Linked DNA regions of Sediminicoccus sp. KRV36. The protein of the gene in region 2 interacts with the protein of the main gene of each other region in a pairwise test. Links are inferred from orthologs where the notes say so. Each region holds a gene or a part of one and is shown on either strand. Other genes may lie near its edges.

The links.
Region 1: the proteins of ligA (region 2) and leuS interact in binary tests that used the Escherichia coli proteins (3 or more experiments, as listed by UniProt). The link is inferred for Sediminicoccus sp. KRV36 from one-to-one orthologs.

The regions. Positions count from the first base shown.
Region 1 is NZ_CP085081.1:751,137-754,590, reverse strand. What follows is about bases 34-3,176. They hold leuS (leucine--tRNA ligase), read right to left. Parts: upstream 2,822-3,176; coding sequence 245-2,821; downstream 34-244. Other genes in these bases: LHU95_RS03465 (alpha/beta hydrolase), read left to right, coding at 2,903-3,176; lptE (LPS assembly lipoprotein LptE), read right to left, coding at 34-255. Also shown: more of lptE, read right to left, coding at 1-33; more of LHU95_RS03465, read left to right, coding at 3,177-3,454.
Region 2 is NZ_CP085081.1:1,157,936-1,161,148, forward strand. Bases 10-2,911 are described here. They hold ligA (NAD-dependent DNA ligase LigA), read right to left. Parts: upstream 2,555-2,911; coding sequence 464-2,554; downstream 10-463. Other genes in these bases: LHU95_RS05135 (CreA family protein), read right to left, coding at 10-430; recN (DNA repair protein RecN), read right to left, coding at 2,575-2,911. In the rest of the region: more of LHU95_RS05135, read right to left, coding at 1-9; more of recN, read right to left, coding at 2,912-3,213. UniProt on the Escherichia coli protein: DNA ligase that catalyzes the formation of phosphodiester linkages between 5'-phosphoryl and 3'-hydroxyl groups in double-stranded DNA using NAD as a coenzyme and as the energy source for the reaction.

The DNA.
Region 1 (3,454 bases), 410 kb from region 2 along the record:
CAGGTAGCGGGCCTGCACCCCGGGCTCCAGGCCTTCCAGCCCACGCTGCAGATTGCGCCGCATCACCTGCCCGTAACGCTCGCCGATCGGCCCGACCCGGACCGAAGCCATGGCGCGTTGCAGGGAGGGGTTGCCGCCAGCCGGGCTTCCCGAGGCCGAGAGGGCGCCGCCGCCACCCGGCGCATAGACCGGCTGGAAGCCGCAGCCGGCCAGGGCCAGCAAGGGCAAGCCGAGAAGGCTGCGTCTAGATGACAAGATTGACCACCCGGCCTTTCACATGGATGCGCTTGCGGACGGGTTTGCCGTCCAGCGCGCGGGCCACATTGGGCTCAGCCTCGGCCAATGCGAAGACCACCTCATCGGGCGCGTCCACGGGCACCTCGATGGTGCCGCGCAGCTTGCCGAGCACCTGCACGGCGAGGGTCACGGTCTCCGCCCGCAGCAGCGCCGGGTCGGGTTCCAGCCAGGGCAGTTGCGCCACCAGGCCCCGCCCGGGATGAAGCAGCGCCCAGACCTCCTCCGCCAGATGCGGCATCATGGGCGAAGCGAGGCGCACCAGGGCCTCCATCGCCTCGCGCCGCGCGGCCAGTGGCGCCGCGGGGCTGTCGGCGATGGCATTGGCCAGCTCATGGATGCGCGCGACGGCGACGTTGAAGGTGAAGGCCTCCAGCGCCTCGGTCACGCTGGCAATGGCGCGGTGCGTCGCCTGCCGCAGCTTCTTGCCCGTGGCCTCATCCGGCTGATTCGCTTCCACCAGGTTCAGCGCGAGGCGCCAGATGCGGCCGATGAAGCGGCTAGCACCCGCCACACCCGATTCCGACCACTCCATGTCGCGCTCGGGTGGGTTGTCGCTCAGGATGAACCAGCGGGCGGTGTCGGCGCCGTAGCGGTCAATGATGGCGCCCGGGTCCACGGTGTTGCGCTTGGATTTGGACATGCTCTCGATGCGGCCGACCGTCACGGGCTCATCGCTGCCCTTCACGATGGCGGTGCCGTCGGCCCGCTTCTCGACCTCCTCGGGGTAGAGCCAGCGGCCATCGGCGCCCTTGTAGCTCTCATGCGTGACCATGCCTTGGGTGAACAGGCCGGCGAAGGGCTCGTCCAGCTTCACATGGCCAGTCGCCTTCATCGCGCGGGTGAAGAAGCGGCTGTAGAGCAGGTGCAGGATCGCATGCTCGATCCCGCCGATATACTGGTCCACCGGCAGCCAGGCATCCACGGCGGCCGGCGTCACCGGATCGGCCGCGCGGGGCGAGCAGAAGCGGGCGAAATACCAGGAACTGTCCACGAAGGTGTCGAAGGTGTCCGTCTCGCGCCGGGCCGGCTTGCCGCAGCCGGGGCAATTCACGTGCCGCCAGGTGGGGTGGTGGTCCAGCGGATTGCCGGGGCGGGAGAAATCCACATCCTCGGGCAGCACCACGGGAAGCTGATCGGCGGGCACCGGCACCACGCCGCAATCATCGCAATGGATGACCGGGATGGGGCAGCCCCAATAGCGCTGGCGGGAGACGCCCCAGTCGCGCAGCCGCCAATTGGTGACGCCCTGGCCCTGGCCCAATTCCTCGATGCGGGCGATGGCGCCGCGCTTGGCGCTGGGCACGTCCAGCCCGTTCAGGAAGTCCGAATTGAAGCTGATGCCATCATCCGTGAAGGCCTCATCGCCCACGCTGAAGGTCTCTGAATCGGCCCCGTTGGGGAGCACGACCGGCGTCACGGACAGCCCGTATTTCCTCGCGAAATCCAGGTCGCGCTGGTCGTGCGCGGGGCAGCCGAAAATGGCGCCCGTGCCGTATTCCATCAGGACGAAATTGGCGATCCAGACCGGGTATTCCTGGCCGGTGAAGGGGTGCTTCACGGTGAAGCCGGTGTCGAAGCCCTTCTTCTCACCCTGCTCGATCGCCACTTCGCTGGTGCCCATGGCGCGGCATTCGGCGATGAAGGCGGCGGCCTCGGCCGAGCGCGCGGCGGCGGCGGCCGCCAGCGGGTGCTCGGCCGCCACGGCCAGGAAGCTCATGCCGAAGAGTGTGTCGGGCCGGGTGGTGAAGACCTCGACCTCAGCGGTCCCATCCACCGGTGTCGCCAGCTGGAAGCGCACGCGCGCGCCTTCGCTGCGGCCGATCCAATTCGCCTGCATCAGGCGCACGCGCTCGGGCCAGCGGTCCAGCGTGCCCAGCGCCTCCAGCAGATCCGGCGCGAATTTCGTGATGGCGAAGAACCACTGGCTGAGCTTCTTCTTCTCGACCGGCGCGCCCGAGCGCCAGCCCTTGCCGTCAATCACCTGCTCATTGGCCAGCACGGTGCCATCCACCGGGTCCCAGTTGACCCAGCTCTCCTTGCGCTCGACCAGGCCCGCTTCGAGGCAATCGAGGAAGAGCTTCTGCTGCTGGCCATAATATTCCGGGTCGCAGGTGGCGAATTCCCGCTCCCATTCGAGGGAGAGGCCCATGCGCTTCAGCTCGGCGCGCATATTGGCGATATTGGCGCGGGTCCACTCGCCCGGATGCGTGCCACGCTCGCGCGCCGCGTTTTCGGCCGGCAGGCCGAAGGCGTCCCAGCCCATCGGGTGCATCACCAGGTGGCCCTGCGCGCGCTTGTAGCGCGCCACCACATCGCCCAGCGTGTAGTTGCGCACATGGCCCATATGGATCTTGCCGGAGGGGTAGGGAAACATCTCCAGCACGTAGTATTTGCGCGAGCCCGCCGGCGGCACATCCGGCACCGAGAAGCAGCGGGCGGCATTCCACGCCTCTTGCCAGCGCGGCTCGGCGGCGGCGAAATCGTAACGGGCATCCTGATGGAGCGGCTGGGGCGTGTCGGGCATGATGGGACCTGAATAGAGCCGCAAGCCGCGCACCTCAAGGCACAGGGTTGCGGCACGGCGAACTGTGCCAAACTCCTGTGCATGCGCTGGCTGCTCCTTCTCCTGATCCTCACCACCACCGCGGCGCGCGCCGCCGATGAGGCCGCCCATGCGCGCTTCTTCTCGGCGCGGGGCATTCCCGTGACCCTGCCCTCGACCGGCCTCGCCATCTCCTTCACGCAGCACTATCGGGGCGCCGTGCCGCATGCGGCCTTCGCCTTCGCCCAGGGGGCGGATGGGCGGGCCGCCTGGTCCATGGTCTCGGGCCATGACAGCCCCGAGGAGGCCGAGCGGATGGCGATGGCCAATTGCACCCGGCAATTGACGCGCATACGCGGCGAGGGGCTGGGCAGCCCCTGCCGGATCCTGGCGGTGGATGGGGATCTGCGCGGCGCCTCGGGCCAGCCGCAAGCGGGCGCCCCCAGCATCGTGCCCGAACGCGGCGGCATCGGCCCCTTCACCCGCAGCCCCTTCCACCTGCATCGCGGCCCCCGCGCGGCCGAGGGCGCCGTGATCTGGGCGCATGGCTATGGCGGCGCGGAGGAGGATCATCGAGGCCATGCGCTGCCCGGCCTCGTCTCCCCGCTGAACGAG
Region 2 (3,213 bases):
GCGTGCTCCAGGCCAGGTAGACCAGCATGTTCTGGCCCTCATCCACGAAGCGGTGCACGCGGGTTTCCTTGAAGAACAGGCTGGTCGAAGCCTCCCAGACGCGCTCCCCCCGCTCGCCGCGGCGCAGCGCGGGGGTGATGGTGATGGGCCCCGTGGCGGTGCAGGCCAGGGCGAAGCGCGCCGGGTCCTCGGCCATGCCCACCATGCCGGCAAAGCCGCCGGTGCGCGCCTGGCTGATATAGCAGGCCACCCCCGGCACCTCCGGATCGGTGAAGCGCTCCACGACGACGCGATGGCTGCGGGTGAGCCCCAGATTGGTGATGGCCGTGTTGACATGGCCGATCTCGGTCGTGTCGTCGGCCCAGGCCAAGCTTGGGGCCGCGACCGGGGCGATGATGAGCAGGGCAAGCAGGGTGAGGGCGTGGCGCATGCAACGGCAACGCGCAGGCCGGGGGCGGGTTGCTCAGCCGAGGCCGGCCATCTCCCGGAACTGGATTTCGCTCAGCACGGTGACGCCAAGCTCCGCCGCCTTGGCCGCCTTGGAGCCGGCATCGGCGCCGACCACGACGAAATCGGTCTTTTTCGACACCGACTTCGTGACCTTCGCCCCCAGCGCTTCCGCTCGCGCCTCCGCCTCCTGGCGGGAGAGCGTTTCGAGCGTGCCGGTGAAGACCAGCGCCTTGCCGGCAAAGGGATTTTCGCCCGCCTCGATCACCGCCGCATCCTCGGGCGTCACTTCCGCCAGCAGGGCGTCGAGCGCTTCGAGGTTATGCGGCTCGGCGAAGAACTCCACGAGCTCGGTGGCGATGGCCGGCCCGATGCCCTGGATGCTGCCCAGCTCCTCCCGCGCCTCGCTGCCGATGATGCGGGCGGCTTCCATCTTCACGCGCAGCGCGCCAATGGAATGGTAATGCCGCGCCAGCAGCTTGGCGTTCTGCTCACCGATGCGGCGGATGCCCAGGGCGAAGAGAAAGCGCTCCAGCGGCGGGTTGCGGCGGGCGGCGATGGCGTCGAACAGCTTCTGGGTCGAGAGCCTGCCCCAGCCCTCCAGCGCTTCGAGCTGTGTGGCATGGGTGTGCAGCCGGAAGATCTCGGCCGGGCTGCCCAGCAGCCCCATGGCGTGCAGCGTCTCGATCCGCTCCTCGCCCATGCCCTCGATGTCCAGGCAGCGGCGGCTGACGAAATGGCGCAGCCGCTCGACCGTTTGCGCCGGGCAGATCAGACCGCCGGTGCAGCGGCGCACCACATCGTCATTCTCGCGCACGGCATGGCTGCCGCAGGCCGGGCAAAGCGTGGGAAAGGCGTAGGGCGGGCCGCGATCCGGCCGCCCGGCATCCACCACCTCCACCACCTGCGGGATCACATCGCCGGCGCGTTGCAGGATGATGGTATCGCCCTCGCGGATATCCTTCCGGGCGATCTCATCCTCATTGTGCAGTGTCGCGTGGGTGACGGTGACGCCGCCGACGAAAACGGGCTCCATCACCGCGCGCGGCGTCAGCGCCCCGGTGCGCCCCACCTGGATTTCGATACGCAGCAGCCGGGTGCGCGCCTGCTCGGCCGGGAATTTCCAGGCGATGGCCCAGCGCGGCGCCCGGCCGACAAAGCCGAGCCGCGCCTGCCAGTCCAGCCGGTCCAGCTTGTACACCACGCCATCAATCTCATAGGCGAGGGAAGGGCGCTCCCGCCCCAGCCGCGCCTGGAAGGCGACGGGGGTTTCGCTCAGCAGATCCGTGGCACCCTCGCGCAGCGGGGTGGAGAGCGGGTTCACGCGAAAGCCCCAGCGCTTCAGGGTTTCCAGCCAGCCGTGATGGGTCGTGGTCGGCACCTCGCTCGCCTCGCCCATCGCATAGGCGAAGAGCTTCAAGGGCCGCTGCGCCGTGATGCCGGGGTCGAGCTGCCGCAATGAGCCGGCCGCCGCATTGCGCGGATTGACCGGAATGGTGACGGCGGGGCCGAGCTTTTCGCCACGCGCCTTGCGGGCCTCGCGCTCGGCCAGGGCGGCTTCCTGCGTGGCGCGGAACGCCTCGAAATCGGCGCGGTCCATGAAGACTTCGCCGCGGATTTCGATCAGCGCCGGGCAGGGGGCCGGCAATTCGCGCGGCACATCGGCGAGGGTCAGCAGGTTGGCGGTGATATCCTCACCCTCCGCCCCATCGCCGCGCGTGGCCCCTTTCACGAAACGGCCATGTTCGTAGAGCAGGTTCACGCTCAGCCCATCAATCTTGGGCTCGGCGATGAAATCCAGCGGCTCGGTCTCGGCCAGGCTCAGGAAGCGGCGGATGCGGGCGGCGAATTCCGTGAAGTCGCTTTCAGCGAAGGCGTTGTCCAGGCTGAGCATGGGGGCCAGGTGGCGCGATTTGGCAAAGCCCTCGGCCGCCTGGCCGGAGACCTTCTGCGTCGGGCTGTCGGCGCGCAGCAGGGCCGGGTGCTCGGCCTCCAGCGCGCGCAGGCGGCGCATGAGGGCGTCATATTCGGCATCGCTGATGCTGGGCGCGTCCTGCTCGTAATAGCGCCGGTCATGCTCCGTGATCTCGGCGATCAGCCGGGTGATTTCGGCTTCGGCGCTCTCGCTCACGCGAGGCCATCCAGCAGGCTCGCCGCCGCCGCCCGGGCCGCTTCCGTCACCACTTCGCCGGCCAGCATGCGGGCGATTTCCTCGCGCCGGGCGGGCGCATCCAGCGGCAGGACGCGCGTCTCCGCCTTGCCGCCGCGCACCGCCTTGGCCACCTGCAGATGCTGCGCCCCACGCGCCGCCACCTGCGGCGAGTGCGTGACCACCAGCACCTGCAGGCGCTCGGCCACGCGCGCCAGGCGTTCGCCCACCGCTGCCGCCGTCGCACCGCCAATCCCGGCATCCACTTCGTCAAACACCAGCGTCGGCACGGGTGAGCCGCGCGCCAGCACCACCTTCAAGGCCAGCATGAGGCGCGAAAGCTCGCCGCCCGAGGCGATCTTCACCAGGGGGCCGGGCGTCTGGCCCGGATTGGTGGAGACCAGCAGCGTCACGCGGTCCATGCCATCCGCACCCCAGGCGCTGTCCTCCCGCGGGGCGACCTCTATCACGACCCGCGCGCGGTCCAGCTTGAGCGGCGGCAATTCGGCGGCCAGCGCCTTTTCCAGCCTGGCGGCCGAAGCGCGCCGCGCGGCGGTGAGCGCCTCGCCAGCCTTCACGTAATCCGTGCGCGCCGCCTGCCGCGCCGCCTGGAGCGC